2 regions of the Streptomyces sp. NPDC090083 genome follow, and region 2 is predicted to be linked to the other one. Evidence: predicted binding sites of a transcription regulator. Region 2 holds the regulator's gene; the other holds the start of a gene.
What was found. Region 2 encodes HspR, which represses chaperone genes until heat shock. Its sites were predicted from a motif close to TTGAGNNNNNNNNNCTCAA; they were not measured.

Region 1: the regulator HspR is predicted to act here: its motif matches at 8,168-8,186, upstream of lon (endopeptidase La).

Annotation. Positions count from the first base shown of each region.
Region 1 is NZ_JBIVED010000017.1:153,887-164,542, reverse strand. Features, by position in the region: gene ACIPTO_RS40255 (multifunctional oxoglutarate decarboxylase/oxoglutarate dehydrogenase thiamine pyrophosphate-binding subunit/dihydrolipoyllysine-residue succinyltransferase subunit) at 1-2,807, opposite strand, end outside; gene ACIPTO_RS40250 (HAMP domain-containing sensor histidine kinase) at 3,089-4,195, opposite strand; gene ACIPTO_RS40245 (response regulator transcription factor) at 4,192-4,932, opposite strand; gene ACIPTO_RS40240 (spermidine synthase) at 5,046-5,750, opposite strand; gene ACIPTO_RS40235 (rhomboid-like protein) at 5,946-6,908, shown strand; gene ACIPTO_RS40230 (hypothetical protein) at 7,026-7,325, opposite strand; gene ACIPTO_RS40225 (DUF4259 domain-containing protein) at 7,370-7,795, opposite strand; gene lon (endopeptidase La) at 8,209-10,626, shown strand.
Region 2 is NZ_JBIVED010000012.1:811-11,466, forward strand. Features, by position in the region: gene ACIPTO_RS33535 (MraY family glycosyltransferase) at 195-1,217, shown strand; gene dnaK (molecular chaperone DnaK) at 1,314-3,158, shown strand; gene grpE (nucleotide exchange factor GrpE) at 3,155-3,829, shown strand; gene dnaJ (molecular chaperone DnaJ) at 3,890-5,077, shown strand; gene ACIPTO_RS33555 (heat shock protein transcriptional repressor HspR) at 5,083-5,535, shown strand; gene ACIPTO_RS33560 (substrate-binding domain-containing protein) at 5,844-6,950, shown strand; gene ACIPTO_RS33565 (transglutaminase N-terminal domain-containing protein) at 7,111-7,953, opposite strand; gene ACIPTO_RS33570 (alpha-E domain-containing protein) at 7,955-8,887, opposite strand; gene ACIPTO_RS33575 (circularly permuted type 2 ATP-grasp protein) at 8,884-10,428, opposite strand.

The DNA of each region.
Region 1 (10,656 bases), on a different contig from region 2:
AGCAGCGAGCCGATCGCGAGCGTCTCGCCCATGCCCCAGTCGATCGTCCCGTCCTCGACCATCGTCGCCCGGCGCTGCAGCTGGGGCAGCAGACGCGGGTGGACGTGGAAGTTGTCCGGGATGTTGACCTGGGACTCGGCGATGCGCTTGACGACCTCGGAGGAGATCGCCGTGTTGACCGCGACCGGGAACTCGGCCTGCGGGTCCGACATGGGCGCCGCGCCCGGCTGGGCGGTCGCCTCGCGGACCTCCGTGAAGACCTTCTCCAGCTGGCCCTGGTAGTCCTGGAGGGCCTGCTCGGCCTCTTCGAGGGTGATGTCGCCGCGACCGATGAGGGACTCGGTGTAGAGCTTGCGCACCGAGCGCTTCTTGTCGATCAGGTCGTACATCAGGGGCTGGGTGAAGGCCGGGTTGTCCGACTCGTTGTGACCGCGGCGGCGGTAGCAGATGAGGTCGATCACCACGTCCTTGTTGAACGCCTGACGGAACTCGAAGGCCAGGCGGGCCACACGGACCACGGCCTCCGGGTCGTCGCCGTTCACGTGGAAGATCGGGGCCTCGATCATCCTCGCCACGTCCGTCGCGTACATCGAGGAGCGCGAGGACTCCGGGGCGGCGGTGAAGCCGACCTGGTTGTTGATGACGATGTGGATCGTGCCGCCGGTGCGGTAGCCGCGCAGCTGGGACATGTTGAGCGTCTCCGCCACCACGCCCTGGCCCGCGAAGGCCGCGTCACCGTGCAGTGCGAGGGGCAGGACCGTGAAGTCCGTGCCGCCCTTGTTGATGATGTCCTGGCGGGCGCGGACGATGCCCTCGATGATCGGGTCGACCGTCTCCAGGTGGGACGGGTTCGCCGCGAGGGTGACCTTGATCTGCTCGCCGTCCAGGCCGGTGAAGGTGCCCTGGGCGCCCAGGTGGTACTTCACGTCGCCGGAGCCGTGCATCGACTTCGGGTCGAGGTTGCCCTCGAACTCGCGGAAGATCTGGGCGTACGACTTGCCGACGATGTTCGCGAGCACGTTCAGGCGGCCGCGGTGGGCCATGCCGATGACGACCTCGTCGAGGCGCGACTCGGCCGCGCTGTCGATGACCGCGTCCAGGAGCGGGATGACGGACTCGCCGCCCTCCAGGGAGAAGCGCTTCTGGCCGACGTACTTCGTCTGGAGGAAGGTCTCGAAGGCCTCCGCCGCGTTCAGGCGGCGCAGGATGCGCAGCTGCTCCTCGCGCTCCGGCTTGGAGTGCGAGCGCTCGATGCGGTCCTGGATCCACTTGCGCTGCTTCGGGTCCTGGATGTGCATGAACTCGATGCCGGTGGTGCGGCAGTACGAGTCGCGCAGCACGCCGAGGATGTCGCGCAGCTTCATCAGGGACTTGCCGGCGAAGCCGCCGACCGCGAACTCCCGCTCCAGGTCCCACAGGGTGAGGCCGTGCTCGGTGATGTCCAGGTCGGGGTGCTTGCGCTGGCGGTACTCCAGCGGGTCGGTGTCGGCCATGACGTGGCCGCGGACCCGGTAGGAGTGGATCAGCTCGAAGACGCGGGCGGCCTTCGTCACGTCGTTGTCGTGCGACGCGTCGATGTCCTTGAGCCAGCGGACCGGCTCGTACGGGATGCGCAGCGACTCGAAGATCTCGTCGTAGAAGCCGCTCTCGCCGAGCAGGAGGTTGGCGACGATCCGCAGGAACTCGCCGGAGGCGGCGCCCTGGATGACCCGGTGGTCGTAGGTCGACGTGAGCGTCATGACCTTCGAGATGCCGAGCTTGTTCAGGGTGTCCTGGGAGGTGCCCTGGAACTCCGCCGGATAGTCCATCGAGCCGACGCCCATGATGACCGACTGTCCGGGCATCAGGCGGGGGACCGAGTGGACCGTGCCGAGGCCGCCGGGGTTGGTCAGGGAGACCGTGACACCGGTGAAGTCGTCCATCGTCAGCTTGCCGTCGCGGGCGCGGCGGACGATGTCCTCGTAGGCCTGCCAGAACTCGAAGAAGTTCAGCGTCTCGGCCTTCTTGATGCCGGCGACGACGAGCTGGCGGTCGCCGTTCGGCTTCACGAGGTCGATGGCGAGGCCGAAGTTGACGTGCTCCGGCTTGACCAGGGTGGGCTTGCCGTCCTTCTCCTGGAAGGAGTAGTTCATCGACGGCATGGCCTTGATGGCCTGCACCATCGCGTAGCCGATGAGGTGGGTGAAGGAGATCTTCCCGCCCCGGGCGCGCTTCAGGTGGTTGTTGATGACGATGCGGTTGTCGAAGAGCAGCTTGACCGGGACCGCGCGCACCGACGTGGCGGTGGGGACCTCGATCGACGCGTTCATGTTCTTCGCGACCGCGGCGGCCGGGCCGCGCAGCGTGACGAACTCCGGGCCACCGGTGGCCTCGGCCGCGGGCTCCGCCTTCGGCTTCGCGGCGGCGGGAGCGGCGGCCGGCTTGGCGGCGGGCGCCGGAGCCGGTGCGGCCTTCACCGGAGCGGGAGCCGCGGCCGCGGGCGCCGGCGCGGGGACCGCCGGAGCGGCGGGCGCGGCAGGGGCGGCCTGGGCCGGGGCGGCGGGTGCCGCCGGGGCGGGGGTGGTTCCTGCGGCCTCCGGGGCCGGAGTGCCCGCCGACGTCGAGGTCGGGGCGGCAGCCGCGCCCGGCTTGTAGTCGGCGAAGAAGTCCCACCAGGCTCGGTCAACCGAGTTCGGGTCCTGGAGGTACTGCTGATAGATCTCGTCGACGAGCCACTCGTTGGGTCCGAACGCCGCCGCGGGATTCTTACCCGCGGCTTGGTCGGACTCGGTCGAGATGGTCGAGTTACTGGGGGACTGTGACGACACGGCGGCAACCGCCCTCTTCCGCTTCACAAGGTGATGGACAGCGGGAATTAAGGCTACGCCCCCATGACGGCCAAGGTCAGGTCGGGCCGGTCCATCGTCGCGTAAGTCACATCGGAAAGTGTGTTTCGAGCGACGAAATGGCGGGAAACAAGCGTGGTTCCGCTACGGAAGAGGCGCGTCGATGCGGGCCGGACGCGCCGACGGCGCGGGCCTGTGCCTGATCACACGTGTCCGTCAGCGCGGACCGTCGTGGATCTTGGGGCTCCGGTTCGAACTTTACGTCAACTTGGCACGGATGACAGTCCCGGGAGGGTGACGATGATCCGGCAACCGCGGTCGGATTCGGCCACACCGATCCGGCCGCCGTGCAGATCCACCGCCCAGCGGGCGATCGCCAGGCCGAGGCCCGTACCGCCGTCGCTGCCGGGTCCGTGGGGCGAGCTCACCGCTCCCCGGTTGAACCGCTCGAAGATGTGCGCCCACTCCGACTTCGGGATGCCCGGCCCCTCGTCCAGGACCTCCAGCTCCAGCGACTCCGGCAGCGACCCGCGCCGCGCCTTGACCGTCACCCGGCCGTGCGCGGGGCTGTGCTTGACCGCGTTGTCGATGAGGTTGGCGACGACCTGGTGGATCCGCTCCGGGTCCGCGAGCGCGGTCAGCTCCGGCGGGGACACGTCCAGGTGCAGATGGACGTCCGTGCGCGTGTGACTCCCCGAGCCCGACGCGATGCCCCCGCGCGCCGAGGCGACCATGTTGGCCTCCTTGAGCACGCCGGAGAGATACGGCCACACCTCGAACCGGCGGGTCTTCAGCGGTACGACCCCGTTGTCCAGCCGGGAGAGGTCCAGCAGCGTCTCCACCAGCCGCCCGAGCCGCTCCGTCTGCTTCAGCGCCGTCCGCATGGTCTCCGGATCGGCCGCCGAGACGCCGTCGACGACGTTCTCCAGGACGGCGCGCAGGCCCGCGATGGGGGTGCGCAGCTCGTGCGAGACGTTCGCGACGAGTTCCTTGCGCTGGCGCTCCTGCGCCTCCAGCTCGTCGGCCATGACGTTGATCGTCCCGGCCAGGTCGCCCAGTTCGTCGCGGCGGTTCTCCCGCACCCGGCGGGTGTAGTCACCGTGCGAGATGGACCGGGCCACCGTGTTCATCTCGTCCAGCGGCGCGGTGAGCGAATGGGCCACGAACTGCGTTATCAGCAGTGTGGCGATCATCGAGAAGACCGTGATGAAGCGCAGCTCCGTCGCCGTGCGCATGGCGATCATCATCAGACCGGTGGTGATGAGCACCGCGATGACGACCAGCGCGCCCAGCTTGGTCTTGATCGAGAACGGGCGTACGCCGCCCCAGGGCTCCCCGGGGCTCCTCCGTGACGTCGGCCCTCCGCTCATGGCGTCGGTGTCTCCAGCGCGTAGCCCACGCCGTGCACCGTGCGGATCCGCTCGGCGCCGATCTTCCGGCGCAGCGCCTTGATGTGGCTGTCGACCGTGCGGGTGCCGGAGGCGTCCGCCCAGTCCCACACCTCGGCGAGCAGCTGCTCGCGCGAGAGCACGGCACGCGGGGTGTTCGCCAGGCAGACCAGCAGGTCGAACTCGGTGGGCGTGAGGTGGACGTCCTCACTGCGCACCCTGACCCGGCGCTGCGCGTGGTCGATCTCCAGCTCGCCCAGGCGCAGGATGCCCGAGCGCGGGGTGGACGCGGCCACCACGGCGCGCTCCACGCGGCGCAGCAGGACGTGCACCCGCGCGGCCAGCTCCCGCATCGAGAACGGCTTGGTCATGTAGTCGTCGGCGCCGACCCCGAGCCCGACCAGCATGTCGGTCTCGTCGTCGCGCGCGGTGAGCATCAGCACCGGCACCGGACGGGCGGCCTGCACACGGCGGCAGACCTCCAGTCCGTCGAAGCCGGGCAGCATGATGTCGAGGATCAGCAGATCGGGCTGCCAGGCCTCGGCGGTGTCGACGGCCGAAGGCCCGTCGCCCGCGGTCTGCACGAGGAATCCCTCGGCGCGCAGACGGGCCGCGATGGCGTCGACGATCGTCGGGTCGTCCTCGACCACCAGCACCCGGCGCTGCGCGCCCGGCGTGGCCGTGGCCGTGCCGTTGTGGGAGGTGTGTGTCTGCTCCATCGCCCGCCCCTGAAGTGTGCTTTCCGGAACCAGTGGGGTGATCCCATGACTGCGCTTGACGCTTGAATGATCGGCGTCAGGGAAGCAGAGTACGGGGAGTCACCGCGCCTTTGCTATCCAGGTCGGACGGCGAGGTGCACGACGTCGGGAACTCCTCGGGCAACGGGGATCTCTTCGGTACGCACCTGTTGGAACCCGGCATTCCATAAGGTTCGTTCAAATTCCGGAGAGGGTTGTGCGGACCATACCGCGAGTACCCCGCCCGGTCTCAACACCCTTGCGCAGCTTGCCAGTCCGGCCGCCGAGTAGAGGCTGTCGTTGCCCTCGGTGACGGTCCAGCCGGGGCCGTTGTCGATGTCGAGGCAGAGCGCGTCGAAAGTGGCGCACGTCTCATTGACGAAAGCGACAAGATCCGTTTCCACAATGGCCGTGCGCGGATCGGCGAAAGCGGACGCGGAGAGCGCGGACAACGGGCCCGAGCGGTGCCATTCGACGATCGCCGACTCCCGCTCCACGACGGTGATCCGGCCCCACCGCGGGTCCGCGGCGGCGTGCGCGAGCGAGAACCCGACGCCGAGGCCGCCGATCAGTACATGAGGTGCGGGGCGGGAGTCGAGGGCGTCGCGGGCCGCGTCGATCAGCAGCCGCTCCGAGCGCCCGTCCGAAGTGTCCATCAGGAAGCACCCGTTGGCGATGATCTGGAGCAACTCCCCGTGCCGGCGCAGCACCACCTCGCCGTAGGGACCCTCGCGCCGGTCCAGGACGACGGGCTGGACGGGGGAGTCGTGCCCCGATGCGGTGCCGTACGCGGTGGTCATACGAACCATCCTGGCAGTTTCACCGGATCGGGCAGCCGAATTAACCCACGGCGGGCACTTTCCGGGGCAAAGTACCGGCGGACGCGGTGGAAGGCTTACAGGTTGCTGTGAATCGGCCCTCGCGTGGCGTCGGTCATAGACAGCGGCAGGTGGGACGACGAAGGCTGGGGGCCGAACCAGAAGGAGCGCCTCACCGTGGAACGGATCGCGACGGCCGACACCCAGGCCTCCGCCACGCCTCCGGGCGGATCTCCGGCCGCCGCCTCCGGGTCGGCCTCGCCGCTGGATTCCGGGTTGCTGGACGCGATGCCGAGACAGCGGGAAGCGCTGGACGCCGCAGGGGAGTCGGGGTTCGCCGCGCCGGCCCCGGCGACCGCGCTTGCCGCGGGCCCGGCGGCGGTGTCGGCCGCCGCGTCGACCCCGGCCGTCCCCGCCGAGTACGTGCCGAGGATCGCCCCCGCCCTCACCGCACTGCGCGCCGTCCGCCCCTGGCGACTGCTCCCGACGCCCACCGGCACACCGTTCACCTTCTGTTACGGCGTGCTGCTCGTCGTCACCTCGCTGATCGCGCGGTACGCGGGACCCACGCTCGTCGGCCAGTTGCACCAGGCGTCCAGCACGGACGTCACCCACCTGCTCCGCGACCCGTTCCTCGTGCTGGTCGCGAGCGCGCTGTGGATCGTGGGCGGGATGGTGTCGCCGTACGCGTTCCTCTTCCTGCTGGTGCTGACCGCGCTGGAGCGGCGGATCGGCGGGGCACGGACCGCCGGGGTGTTCCTCTTCGGCCACATCGTCGCCACGCTCGCGACCGAGGGGACCGTGGGAGTCGCGGTGCTGGCGGGCCACCTCCCGGCCAGCTCCTTGCACCGGCTCGACTACGGCATCAGCTTCGGCGTCGCCACGAGCATAGGAGCCCTCGCCGGCCTCCTCCGTCCCTGGCTGGGCCTCCCGATGGTCGCCCTCTTCGGCTGGACCCTGATCCAGGCCCTCCTCGACTTCACCGACCCCATGACGAACTGGGGCCACCTGATCTCCCTGACGATAGGCGTCGCCGCCTGGCCGCTGATACGCCGCTGGGCCCGGGCGGCACGGCCGGCACGGGCCGCGAACACGGCACGGCCGGCCGGGGCCCCGCGGGTCGAGGCCGCGGAGGCCTGACGGGCTCGCGCGTCGGCGTCACGTGCCGGTGACGCGGTCGCGGAACTCCTGGAAGGCGTGCCAGGCCGAGGGGCCTCCCGGGGTGATCAGCTCTCCCGAGGCGCAGTCGAGCACCTTTCAGTCGAGGGCGCCCGCGAGGCGGAAGACGGAGGTGAGCACGTCGTCGCCGGAGCCGCGGACGTGCAGCATCACCGAGTCCACGGGGTCGTCCGAGCCGATGCCGAGTTCGATGGACCAGGTGGGTCCGGCGAGGTCGCCCCAGGTGGGGTCCGAGAGGTCGGTCGCGGGCTCGGCCCGGCCGATGGCGGCGAGGACCTCGTGCCGTCGACCGAGGGGGCGCGGGGAGTGGTCGGCGGGTATGTCCTGCGCCGAGGCGATGTCGTCGGGCAGGTCGAGGAGGAGAACGTCCCAGCTCATGCGGGCCTTCCAGGTCGGGAACGGGTGAGCGCGGCGCCGCGGGGTCAGCTCGGGCGGAGTCCCTCCGCCGGCTGCCGGGGCGCGAGTGTGCCGCGGAGCCGGTCGATGCTCGCCCGCCAGGGGTCCTCGTCCGGTTCCTCCCAGAGGTCCAGGAGTGCGGACGGGGCGGTCATGACACGGTCGAGGGCCCGGAGGGCGAGGGCGCGCAGGGCGGTGAGGTCGGGGACGGGTTCGTCCGGCCCGTAGTGGGGGTGGGCGGGTTCGCCGCCGGGGCACTGCGCGGCGACCAGGGCCGCCGCCACGACCGCCTGGTCGGCCGTGTACCCGTCGAGGAATCCGACGGTGTCGGCCGCTCGGGCGAGCGTGTCGCGGACCAGGCCCGGACGCGCGTCCGGCGAGGCGTCGTCGAGGTTGCCGCACCAGTCCGCGGCGGTGTCGTTGTCGAAGGGACCGACATCCCAGGTGCCCATTGCGTCTCTCCTGATCCCGATCGTGATCCTGACGGTCACGGTCACGGTGGCCGCGACGGTGATGGCGTCGCGTCTAGGGATGGTGGCAGGAGCCACTGACATTGGCCCCCGAGGCCGGCCCGCTCCCGATGGCGGCCACCGAGACCGGCCACCGAGGGTGCGCTCCACAGCGACCCCCGAGAGCGGGCACCGAGACCGGACCCCGAGGTTGGCCCCCGGGCGGGCCGCCGACCCCGCCCACCTCCTCGAAGCCCCGCGTTTCCCCGGGAAGCCCCCGCCCCCTTTCCGTGTTGACCTGCGCAGAGCCCCGGGCGCGCTGCCTGATCGCTCACGGCGAACAACCGCTGGGGAACAATCGAAGTCGCCCAAGCATTGAGTCGGCATAGCTCAACTTGACTGCCTAAGGGGAGATCATGGCTTCGACGTCCACACCGCTCACCCTGCCCGTGCTGCCGCTCGACGACGAGGTCGTGCTGCCCGGAATGGTGGTTCCGCTGGACCTGAACGACACCGATGTACGCGCCGCCGTGGAGGCCGCCCAGGCCGCCGCGCGGTCCGAGCCCGGAAAGCCCAAGGTCCTGCTGGTGCCACGCATCGACGGGACCTACGCCGGCACGGGCGTGCTCGGCACCGTGGAGCAGGTCGGCCGACTGGCCGACGGCGACCCGGGTGCGCTGATCCGCGGCCGCAGCCGCGTGAAGATCGGGGCCGGTACCACCGGTCCCGGTGCCGCGCTCTGGGTCGAGGGCACCGCGCTCGACGAGAGCCTGCCCGAGCCTCTGCCCGGCTCCGTTTCCGAGCTGGTGAAGGAGTACAAGGCGCTGGCCACCGCCTGGCTGCGCAAGCGTGGGGCCTGGCAGGTCGTCGACCGGGTGCAGGCCATCGACGACGTGTCGACCCTCGCCGACAATTCCGGTTACTCGCCCTTCCTGACCACCGAGCAGAAGATCGAGCTGCTGGAGACCGCCGACCCGGTGGCCCGGCTCAAGCTCGCCACCCAGCACCTCCGCGACCACCTCGCCGAGCAGGATGTCGCCGAGACCATCGCCAAGGACGTGCAGGAAGGCGTCGACAAGCAGCAGCGCGAGTTCCTGCTGCGCCGCCAGCTCGAAGCCGTCCGCAAGGAACTCCGTGAGCTGAACGGCGGCACGAGCGAGGGCGAGGAGTCCGACGACTACCGCGCCCGCGTTGAGGCCGCCGACCTTCCCGAGAAGGTCCGCGAGGCCGCGCTCAAGGAGGTCGAAAAGCTGGAGCGCTCCTCCGACCAGTCGCCCGAGGGGTCGTGGATCCGCACCTGGCTGGACACCGTCCTCGAACTGCCGTGGAACGAGCGGACCCAGGACGAGTACGACATCCAGGGCGCCAAGGCGATCCTCGACGCCGAGCACGCGGGCCTGGAGGACGTGAAGGAGCGCATCACCGAGTACCTGGCCGTGCGCAAGCGCCGTGCCGAGCGGGGCCTGGGTGTCGTCGGCGGTCGGCGCGGCGGTGCCGTGCTCGCCCTCGTCGGTCCGCCCGGCGTCGGCAAGACCTCCCTCGGCGAGTCCGTCGCGCACGCGATGGGGCGCAAGTTCGTCCGTGTCGCACTGGGCGGGGTCCGGGACGAGGCCGAGATCCGCGGACACCGGCGTACGTACGTGGGTGCCCTTCCCGGGCGGGTCGTCCGCGCGATCAAGGAGGCCGGGTCCATGAACCCGGTGGTCCTGCTCGACGAGATCGACAAGGTGGGCTCCGACTACCGGGGCGACCCGGCGGCGGCGCTGCTCGAAGTGCTCGACCCCGCGCAGAACCACACCTTCCGCGACCACTACCTGGAGGTCGAACTCGACCTGAGCGACGTGGTGTTCCTGGCGACGGCCAACGTGCTCGAAGCCATCCCGGAGGCACTGCTCGACCGGATGGAGCTGGTCCGGCTCGACGGCTACACCGAGGACGAGAAGGTCGTCATCGCCCGCGACCACCTGCTCCCGCGCCAGCTGGAGCGGGCCGGGCTCAAGGACGACGAGGTCGTCATCGACGAGAGCGCGCTGCGCAAGCTCGCCGGTGAGTACACCCGGGAGGCGGGCGTCCGCACCCTGGAGCGGTCGGTCGCCCGGTTGCTCCGCAAGATCGCGGCGCAGCACGAACTGGGCGAGCGGAAGCTGCCGTTCACGGTCACCGACGCCGACCTCCGCGGTCTCATCGGACGGCCGCACCACGTGCCCGAGTCCGCCCAGGACCCGGCCGAGCGCCGGACCGCGGTGCCCGGTGTCGCCACCGGGCTGGCGGTCACCGGCGCGGGCGGTGACGTCCTCTACGTCGAGGCGTCGCTGGCCGACCCGGAGACGGGTGCGGCGGGTCTGACCCTGACCGGTCAGCTGGGTGACGTGATGAAGGAGAGCGCGCAGATCGCCCTGTCCTTCCTCCGCTCGCACGGCGCCGAACTGGAGCTGCCCGTGGGCGACCTGAAGGACCGGGGCGTGCACATCCACTTCCCGGCGGGTTCGGTGCCGAAGGACGGCCCGAGCGCGGGTGTCACGATGACGACGGCCCTGGCGTCGCTGCTCAGCGGCCGGCTGGTCCGCACGGACGTGGCGATGACGGGTGAGGTCTCCCTGACCGGTCGGGTCCTCCCGATCGGCGGTGTGAAGCAGAAGCTGCTCGCCGCGCACCAGGCCGGGGTCACCACCGTGATCATCCCGAAGCGCAACGAGCCCGACCTGGACGACGTGCCCGCCGAGGTCCTGGACAAGCTGGACGTCCACGCGGTGACGGACGTCCGCCAGGTCCTGGAGCTGGCGCTGTCGCCGGCGACGAACGGCGCGACGCCGGAGGTTCCGGTGGCGGCGTGACGGACGTCCACCGGTAGGTGAAGGCCCGGG
Region 2 (10,656 bases):
CACATTACTAAGCGGTAACTTAATCGGTTCGACCGAGACTACCCCTATCTTGCGTCGCACTGTAGTCAGCCGTGCGGTGACGTGCGTCGCTGAGGGTCGCCTAAAAAGACCTGCTCCGGGCCGGTTCGCAAGCTTGTTACGGTCTGATCGTGTTATTCGTACTGAATTGGTACATTTGCCGCTAATTTGGATCCGTGCTCTACGGGATTCTCGCCGCCACGACCGCCCTCCTCCTCTCCGCCCTGCTCGCCGCACTGCTCCGGGTGCCCGCGCTCCGGGCCGGACTCGTCGACCGGCGACGACGGAACCGGCCCGTTCCGCTGCTCGGGGGACTGGCGGTCGCGCTCGCCGTCTCGGCGGTCACCTGGGCGTGCGACCGGACCGGACTCGCCCCCCTCGGTGACGGCGTCGACGGACTGCTGGCCGCCGGGGCCGCGGTCGCCGGGCTCGGGCTCGTCGCCGACGTCTGGCGGCTGAAGACCCGCTTCCTGGTTCTCGGTACGGCCGTGGCGGCCGCCTGTGTCGTGCCGTACGGCGAGATCGGGGTGCCCGGCGGTCTGCTGGCCGTGGCGTGGATCGTGTTCGTCGCCGGTGCCTTCAAGGGGCTCGATCACGCCGACGGGCTCGCCGGGACCGTCGGGGTGGTCACCGCCTTCGGGGTCGGGGCCTGTGCCGCGATGGAAGTGATGGACGGGCTCGCGGTGTTGCTCAGTGTGCTGGCCGCCGCGCTCACCGGGTTCCTGATGCACAACTGGCATCCCGCGCGGATCGCGCTCGGCGCGTGCGGGTCGCTGTTCACGGGGTTCCTGCTCGCCTCGGCCGCGGTGCTCACCCAGGGCGGGCACGGCCTGGGCGACGGTGCGGGCGTGCTGTTCGCGCTCACCGCCGTCGCCAGTGCCGACGCCGTCCTGGTGCTGCTGTCGCGGCGGCTGGCCGGGCGGGCGCTGCTGCGGGGCGGGCCGGACCATCTCGCCCACCGGCTGCGGCGGTTGGGGCTCACTCCGCAGGGGGCGGTGGTCCTCGTGGCGGTCGGAGGGTTCTCCGGGGTGGTCGTCGGGGTGCTCGTGCACAACGGGTGGGCGGACGGATCCGCCGTCATGTGGGTGGTGGGCGGGGCTCTTGTGGTCGTGTTCGGGTTGCTCAAAGTCTCGGTCCATGGGGGACGGCGTGCCGCGTCGACGCAGGTCAGGGTCCAGTTGCGTGTAAGGAACGGATAAGAGTTGAGTCTGCTCGACTCAGCTCTGTTGACCCAGCGGTGAGTGTCGTGCACACTTGAGTCCGTTCCACTCAAGTCATTGCTGGAGGAATCAACCATGGCACGTGCGGTCGGCATCGACCTGGGCACGACTAACTCCGTCGTCAGCGTTCTTGAAGGCGGCGAGCCCACCGTCATCACCAACGCAGAGGGCGCCAGGACCACGCCGTCCGTCGTCGCCTTCGCCAAGAACGGCGAGGTGCTCGTCGGAGAGGTGGCCAAGCGCCAGGCGGTCACGAACGTTGACCGGACCATCCGTTCCGTGAAGCGCCACATGGGCACGGACTGGAAGATCGAGCTCGACGGGAAGAACTTCAACCCGCAGCAGATGAGCGCCTTCATCCTGCAGAAGCTGAAGCGCGACGCCGAGGCCTACCTGGGCGAGAAGGTCACGGACGCGGTCATCACCGTCCCGGCCTACTTCAACGACTCCGAGCGCCAGGCGACGAAGGAGGCCGGCGAGATCGCGGGCCTGAACGTCCTGCGCATCGTGAACGAGCCGACCGCCGCCGCGCTGGCGTACGGCCTCGACAAGGACGACCAGACGATCCTCGTCTTCGACCTCGGTGGCGGCACCTTCGACGTGTCCCTCCTGGAGATCGGTGACGGCGTCGTCGAGGTGAAGGCCACGAACGGCGACAACCACCTCGGTGGTGACGACTGGGACCAGCGGGTCGTCGATTACCTGGTGAAGCAGTTCGCCGCGGGCCACGGCGTGGACCTGGGCAAGGACAAGATGGCCCTCCAGCGTCTCCGCGAGGCCGCCGAGAAGGCCAAGATCGAGCTGTCCAGCTCCACCGAGACCTCGATCAACCTGCCGTACATCACGGCGTCCGCCGAGGGCCCGCTGCACCTGGACGAGAAGCTCACCCGCGCCCAGTTCCAGCAACTGACGGCCGACCTGCTGGAGCGCTGCAAGACGCCGTTCCACAACGTCATCAAGGACGCCGGCATCTCGATCAACGAGATCGACCACGTCGTCCTCGTCGGTGGCTCCACCCGTATGCCGGCCGTCGCGGAGATCGTGCGCGAGCTGACCGGCGGCAAGGACGCCAACAAGGGCGTCAACCCGGACGAGGTCGTCGCCATCGGCGCGTCCCTCCAGGCCGGTGTCCTCAAGGGCGAGGTCAAGGACGTCCTGCTCCTCGACGTGACCCCGCTGTCCCTCGGCATCGAGACCAAGGGAGGGATCATGACCAAGCTCATCGAGCGCAACACCACGATCCCGACCAAGCGGTCCGAGATCTTCACCACCGCCGAGGACAACCAGCCCTCCGTGCAGATCCAGGTCTACCAGGGCGAGCGCGAGATCGCGGCGTACAACAAGAAGCTCGGGATGTTCGAGCTGACCGGTCTGCCGCCGGCCCCGCGCGGTGTCCCGCAGATCGAGGTCTCCTTCGACATCGACGCCAACGGCATCATGCACGTCACGGCCAAGGACCTCGGCACCGGCAAGGAGCAGAAGATGACCGTCACCGGCGGCTCCTCGCTGCCGAAGGACGAGGTCGACCGCATGCGCCAGGAGGCCGAGCAGTACGCGGACGAGGACCACCGCCGCCGCGAGGCCGCCGAGTCCCGCAACCAGGGCGAGCAGCTCGTCTACCAGACGGAGAAGTTCCTCAAGGACAACGAGGACAAGGTCCCCGGCGAGGTCAAGACCGAGGTCGAGGCCGCCGTCGAGGAGCTGAAGGCCGCGCTCAAGGGCGAGGACACCGCCGAGATCCGCACCGCCACCGAGAAGGTCGCCGCGGTCTCGCAGAAGGTCGGCCAGGCCATGTACGCGGACGCCCAGGCCGGTCAGGCCGCCGGCGCCGACGCCCCGGGTGCCGAGGCGCCCAAGGCGGACGACGACGTCGTGGACGCCGAGATCGTGGACGACGAGCGCAAGGACGGTGCCGCGTGACGGAGGAGACCCCGGGCTTCGAGGAGAAGCCCGACGTCCCCTCCGGCGCCACCCCCGACGACGCCGAGCCGCAGGCCGCCTCCCCCTCCAGCAGTGGGGAGGGGGCGGCCCCGGCAGGGGACGCAAGTGCACAGATCGCCGGTCTGACGGCCCAGCTGGACCAGGTGCGCAAGGCGCTCGACGAGCGCACCGCGGACCTCCAGCGGCTCCAGGCCGAGTTCCAGAACTACCGCCGCCGGGTCGAGCGCGACCGGATCGCGGTCAAGGAGATCGCCGTGGCGAGCCTCCTGACCGAGCTGATGCCCACGCTCGACGACATCGGTCGCGCGCGGGAACACGGTGAACTCGTCGGCGGTTTCAAGTCGGTGGCGGAATCCCTGGAGACCGCCGCGGCGAAGATGGGACTGCAGCAGTTCGGCAAGGAGGGCGAGCCCTTCGACCCGACGATCCACGAGGCCCTGATGCACTCGTACGCGCCGGACGTCACGGAGACGACCTGCGTGGCGATCCTGCAGCCCGGGTATCGCATCGGCGAGCGCACCATCCGCCCCGCGCGGGTGGCGGTCGCGGAGCCGCAGCCCGGCGCCACGGCCACCGGCAAGGCGGAGTCCTCGGACGCCGCCGAGACGGCGGACGACGACAAGGAGAGCGGTGGCCCGGACGAGGGCTGACATCGCCTCCCACGGGACCCGCACCGCGAGGAGCACCAGAGGAAAGGAGGGACGTCGAGGATGAGCACCAAGGACTTCATCGAGAAGGACTACTACAAGGTCCTCGGCGTCCCCAAGGACGCCACCGAGGCCGAGATCAAGAAGGCGTACCGGAAGCTCGCCCGCGAGTTCCACCCGGACGCCAACAAGGGCAACGCCAAGGCCGAGGAGCGCTTCAAGGAGATCTCCGAGGCCAACGACATCCTCGGTGACCCCAAGAAGCGCAAGGAGTACGACGAGGCCCGCACCCTGTTCGGCAACGGCGGCTTCCGCCCGGGGCCGGGCGGCGCGGGCGGCGGCAACTTCAACTTCGACCTGGGCGACCTCTTCGGAGGCGGCGCCCAGGGCGGAAGCGCCGGGGGTGCCGGCGGCTTCGGCGGCGGGATCGGTGACGTCTTCGGGGGCCTGTTCAACCGGGGCGGCACGGGCACGACCCGTACGCAGCCCAGGCGCGGCCAGGACATCGAGTCCGAGGTCACGCTCAGCTTCACGGAAGCGATCGAAGGGGCCACGGTGCCGCTGCGGATGTCCTCGCAGCAGCCCTGCAAGGCCTGTTCGGGCACCGGCGACAAGAACGGCACACCGCGCGTGTGCCCGACCTGCGTCGGCACCGGCCAGGTGGCGCGCGGCTCCGGCGGCGGCTTCTCCCTCACCGACCCGTGCCCCGACTGCAAGGGCCGCGGCCTCATCGCCGAGCACCCCTGCGTCGAGTGCAAGGGCAGCGGGCGCGCCAAGTCGTCCCGGACCATGCAGGTCCGGATCCCCGCGGGGGTCACGGACGGCCAGCGCATCCGGCTCCGCGGCAAGGGCGCACCGGGTGAACGGGGCGGCCCCGCGGGCGACTTGTACGTCATGGTGCATGTCGACACGCACCCGGTGTTCGGCCGCAAGGACGACAACCTCACGGTGACGGTCCCGGTGACGTTCGCCGAGGCGGCACTCGGCGGCGAGGTCAGGGTGCCCACCCTGGGCGGGCCCCCGGTGACGCTGAAGCTGCCCCCGGGCACGCCGAACGGCCGGACGATGCGCGCCCGCGGCAAGGGCGCGTTCCGCAAGGACGGCACCCGGGGCGATCTCCTCGTCACGGTCGAGGTGAGTGTCCCGAAGGACGTCACGGGGAATGCTCGTGACGCACTGGAGGCGTACAGAGAGGCGACCGCGGGCGAGGACCCGCGGGCGGAGCTGTTCCAGGCCGCGAAGGGAGCATGAGAGTGATGGACGGCCGTCGACGCAACCCGTACGAGCTGACCGAGGAGACCCCGGTCTACGTCATCTCGGTGGCGGCCCAGCTCTCCGGCCTGCACCCGCAGACGCTGCGCCAGTACGACCGCCTCGGCCTGGTCTCCCCGGACCGTACGGCCGGGCGCGGCCGGCGCTACTCGGCCCGCGACATCGAACTGCTGCGCACCGTCCAGCAGTTGTCGCAGACCGAGGGCATCAACCTGGCGGGCATCAAGCGCATCATCGAGCTGGAGAACCAGGTGGTCGCGCTCCAACAGCGCGTCGCCGAGCTCCAGTCGGCGGTGGAGGGCGCGGCGGCGACGATGCAGCAGCGCGAGGCCGCGGTGCACGCGTCGTACCGGCGCGACCTGGTGCCGTACCAGGAGGTCCAGCAGACCAGCGCGCTGGTGGTGTGGCGGCCGAAGCGGCAGCAGTCCTCGGACTGACGTCCACGCACACATGGAAGGGGCCCGGAGTCTTCTCCGGGCCCCTTCCGCGTGCCCGTGCGCCGCGGGAGAGGGCGGGGTCCGCTGTGCCGGTCTTTGCCTTTTCGTGAACTCCCGTTGGATGGAGGGTCCGTAAAGAGTGTTTGGAGGTGGTTTCGCGAGGTCTCCACATACCGAACGGAACGTGGCGTTGCCATCTCGTTAAGTGGTTCCGCTTGACGCCGGTGGTCGCATCCGCGTTGGCTTTTCAGTCACCTGGGTTGCAATGCTGCACCCACGTCCGGACGGCACCAGAAGTGAGCACCCCAATGCGTCGTATCGCCATATCCGTGGCCGCGTTCTCGCTGGCCCTCCCCCTGGCCGCCTGTGGCGTCCTCGACTCCTCGGGGAGCAGCTCGGACGCGACTCCGGCGAAGGGCAACGACATCACGGTGGGCGTGCTCATGCCGGAGAAGACGAACACGCGGTACGCGGAGTTCGACTTCCCGATCATGAAGGCGAAGATCCAGGAACTCACGGCGGACAAGGGCAAGGCCGAGTACGAGAACGCCGGTGGCGACGCGTCCGTCCAGGACAAGCAGATGCAGAAGATGATCGACGAGAAGGTCGACATCATCGTGCTCGACGCCGTCGACTCGCACGCCATCCGGACGATGGTGGCGAAGGCCAAGGCGGCCGGCATCCCGGTCATCGCCTACGACCGCCTCGCCGAGGGCCCGATCGACGCGTACGTCTCCTTCGACGGCGAGCTGGTCGGCGAGGTGCAGGGCCGCTCCCTGGTCGAGGCGCTCGGCAGCGACGTGGACACCTCCGACAAGATCGTGATGATCAACGGTTCACCGACCGACCCCAACGCCGCCGTGTTCAAGGGCGGGGCGATGTCCGAGCTGCAGGGCAAGGTGACGATCGCCGCGAGCTACAACACCAAGGCCTGGGACCCGGTCGTGGCCCAGCAGGAGATGACCGAGGCGATCGGCAAGCTCGGCAAGGGCAACATCGCCGCCGTGTACTCCGCCAACGACGCGATGGCCGGCGGCATCATCAAGGCCCTGAAGGCCTCGGGTCTGACCAAGCTGCCCCCGGTCACCGGCCAGGACGCCGAACTCCCGGCCGTGCAGCGGATCGTCACCGGCGAGCAGTACATGAGCGTCTACAAGCCCTACCCGGACCTCGCCGAGGCCGCCGCGAAGATCGCCGTCGCCAAGGTCCAGGGCAGGGACATCGAGTTCGACGCCCTGACCCGTGACACCGTCGACAGCCCCACGAACAAGAAGATCCCCTCGCAGCTGGTGTCCGTGGTCGCCCTGACCAAGGACAACATCAAGTCGACGGTGGTCGCGGACGGGATCTACAAGGTCTCCGACATCTGCACCGCGGACTACAAGTCGGCGTGCTCGGCCATCGGCCTGAAGTAGCGGCCTGCCGCGGTCGGTGAGGCAGGCCGCCCGGTCCCACCGGTGGCCGCCTCACGGGCGTGCGGGCGCCCGTCGTCGTTTCCCACGTGCACGGAGCCGTCCGCGGCCGTGGGGGCCGACCGGACGGCTCTGCGGGTGCCCTGGCGCCACCGCCGACGGTTCAGGCCAGCCGGGTGAACTCCACCGTCACCTCCGGCGGCCCGCCCGCCACTCCCCGGTAGATCCCCTTGTGCGGGGTCACGTCGTCGTAGTCACGTCCCCGGCCGACCACCACATGGGACTCGTCGGGCCGGGTCCGGTTGGTGGGGTCGTAGCCGCACCAGTCGCCCGCCCAGTACTCGATCCAGGCATGGCTCTGCCCGGCCACCGGGCGGTGCAGCTCGGCCTCGTGCTCGGGGTGGAGGTACCCGGAGACGTAGCGGGTGGGCAGGCCGAGCCCCCGCAGCAGCGCGATGGTCACATGGGCGATGTCCTGGCAGACCCCGGCGCCCTGCTCCCAGGCCTCGGCGGCCGAGGTGTTCACGCCGGTGACGCCGGGCAGGTAGGCGACCCGGTCGGCGACCAGCGCGGAGACCGCCACCGCCGTCCCGTGCGGATCGAGTCCCGCGGCGGTTCTGCGGGCCTTCTTCAGCAGTCTGGGCGGGACCGTCGTACGGGCGGTGGGGCCGAGGAACTCCAGCAGGCGCGAGTTCGCGGCCCGTTCGGTCACCTCCTGCCAGGCGGGGGCCGGGCCGAGCCGCTCCGGCGGGGAGGTCTCGACGAGGCTCGACGCGGTGATCGTGAGGTCGGCGTGGGGGTCCATGAGGTCGAAGCCGGTGACCTGGGTGCCCCAGTAGTCCCAGTACGACCAGGTCGGCGTCGTCGGGTCGACGGTCACGCGCGCGTCCAGCGTGGTCTGGCCGGGCAGGGTGAGCGGGGTCATCCGGACCTCGTTGTGGGAGGAGACGGCCGCCTGGGCGTACGACACGCGCGTGGTGTGACGGATGCGAAGCCTCCGGGTCATCTCAGGCTCCTTCCTGGGCCCACTCGACGGGCCCCTGGTACGGGAAGAACAACTCCGCGACCGCTTCCGCCGAGGCCATGCAGGCGTGCTGCAAGTCCTTGAGCAGAGCGGGCAGTTGCTCCTCCAGGGCGGGCGAGTCCAGGTATTCGAGGCGGGTGCGCAGCCGGCCGATGGGCCGGCGCGCCGGGTCCTGCCGCTGCCGCCCGAGCGCGGCCAGGCACTCCTCGGCCGTCGTCAGCGCGTGCAGCGCCGAGCGCGGGAAGTCCCGGTCCAGGAGCAGGAATTCGGCCACGCGCGGGGTGTCCCCGAAGCCGCCGTACACCCGCGCGTACGCCTCGTCGGCGCCGCTCGCGCTGAGCAGGGTCGGCCAGTCGGGCGCGTGCGCCGCGTCCAGCACCCGTACCGACAGCAGCCGTACGGTCATGTCCACCCGTTCCAGGCTCCTGCCGAGGACGACGAAGCGCCAGCTGTCGTCGCGGCTCATCGTCGAGTCGGCGAGGCCGAAGAACAACGCGGCACGTCTGCGCACGAGTTCGAGATAGGCGTAGGGACCGGTGCGGCGGGCCGCGAGGCGCTGGTCGGCCAGGGCGTGCCAGGTGGAGTTGAGGCACTCCCACATCTCCGAGGAGACCGCCTCCCGGGCGCTGCGCGCGTTGAGGCGGGCGGCGCCGAGCGCGCCCTCGATGGAACAGGTCGAGCGGGCGTCGAAGGCGAGCTGGTCCAACACCTGCTGCATGTCGACGCGTTGACCGCCCGCGTCGACCCCGAGGATCGCGTAGAGCGACCGGCAGGCCGCGTCCTCGTCGCGCCAGGGGTCCTCCAGCAGGCGGTGCAGATAGGCGTCGAGGATGCGCCCGGTGGCGTCCGCCCGCTCGACGTAACGGCCCGTCCACGTCAGGGCCTCGGCTATCCGGGAGAGGATCACGTCGTTCACTGCTGCACCCCTTCCTGTACGACCACGGGGTTGCCGTCGGGGCCGAGCTGGCGGGGCGCCACCTCGGGCAGGTGGCCGTCCGCGGTGACCGGCTCGGGCTGTTCGGCGGGGCCTTCCGCGAGCACCCAGGTGTCCTTGGAGCCGCCGCCCTGGCTGGAGTTGACGATCAGGTTGCCCTCCTGGAGGGCGACGCGGGTGAGACCGCCGGGCAGCACCCACACGTCGGTGCCGTCGTGCACGGCGAACGGACGCAGATCGATGTGGCGCGGTGCCATGCGGTCGCCCGCGAGGGTGGGCGAGGTGGAGAGGGCGACCGGGCGCTGGGCGATCCAGCCCCGCGGATCGGCGGCGACCGCTTTGCGAGTGCGTTCGAGGGTCTTCGCGTCGGCCTTGGGCCCGATGACGATGCCCTGCCCGCCCGCGCCGTCCACCGGCTTCACGACCAGCTGGTCGATCTGGTCCAGGACCGCCTCCAACTGGCCTGGCTCGTCGGGACGGTAGGACTCCACGTTGGGGAGGACGGGTTCCTCGCCGAGGTAGTAGCGGATGAGGTCGGGGACGTAGGTGTAGAGGAGTTTGTCGTCCGCGATGCCGTTCCCGACGGCGTTCGCGAGTGTGACGTTCCCGGCCTGGGCGGCGTTCATGATGCCCGGGCAGCCGATCACCGAGTCGGGGCGGAAGTGCAGCGGGTCGAGGAAGTCGTCGTCGAGCCGCCGGTATACGACGTGGACGGGCACCTCGCCGCGCGTGGTCCGCATCCACACCCGGTTGCTGCGGCACACCAGGTCGTGCCCCTCGACCAGTTGCACGCCCATCAGCCGTGCCAGCAGGGCGTGTTCGAAGTAGGCGGCGTTGCTCGGCCCCGGGGTGAGGACCACGACCCGCGGGTCCTGGGTGCCCGCGGGCGCGGCGGCCCGCAGCGCGGCGAGCAGGCGCTGCGCGTAGCCGTCGACGGGGACCACGTGCTGCTCGGCGAAGAGGGAGGGGAAGATCCGCGTCATGGCCCTGCGGTTCTCGATGACGTACGAAACCCCGCTGGGGACCCGCACGTTGTCCTCCAGGACCCGGAAGGCGCCGGCCTCGTCGCGCACCAGGTCGATGCCGGCGACGTGGATGCGGACCCCGCCCGGTGGCTCGACCCCCTGCGCGGCCCGGTGGAAATGGGCCGAGTTGAGGAGCAGCCGCCAGGGCACGACCCCGTCCTCGAAGACGCGGCAGTGCGTGTACGCGTCGGAGAGATAGGCCTCCAGTGCCCTCACCCGCTGCGCCACCCCGCGCTGGATGAGGTCCCACTCCAGCGCGTCGATGATCCTCGGCACCAGGTCCAGGGGCCAGGGCCGTTCCTCGCCGGCGAAGGCGTAGGTGACGCCGCGGTCGGTGAAGGCGCGGGCCATCTGGTCCGCGCGGAAGCGCAGTTCACTCGGCTCGATCGGCTGGAGTGCGGCCAGTACCGGCTCGTAGGCGGTTCTGACCTCACCCGGCCGCACAAACATCTCGTCCCACGCATCGGCCAATGCGTATGCGTCAAATATGTCCGCCATGAGGGGACGTTAAGTGCGATACGTAACACGGTGATCTCTGAGTGATTTCCGGCAGCTCACGCGGAAAGTGATACGACGAGAGGCTCGGTGGCCCTGGCCGGACACCCCCCAGCTTGTTGCAAGGTGAGCCGCGGAGGCCGGGAGATAGAGGGTGAAACCGGAGGTTTTCGGGGGCTGTTCGAGGGGGAGCCGTGTTGCGGAGCAGGTCGGGTCCGCGCATAGTTGCGC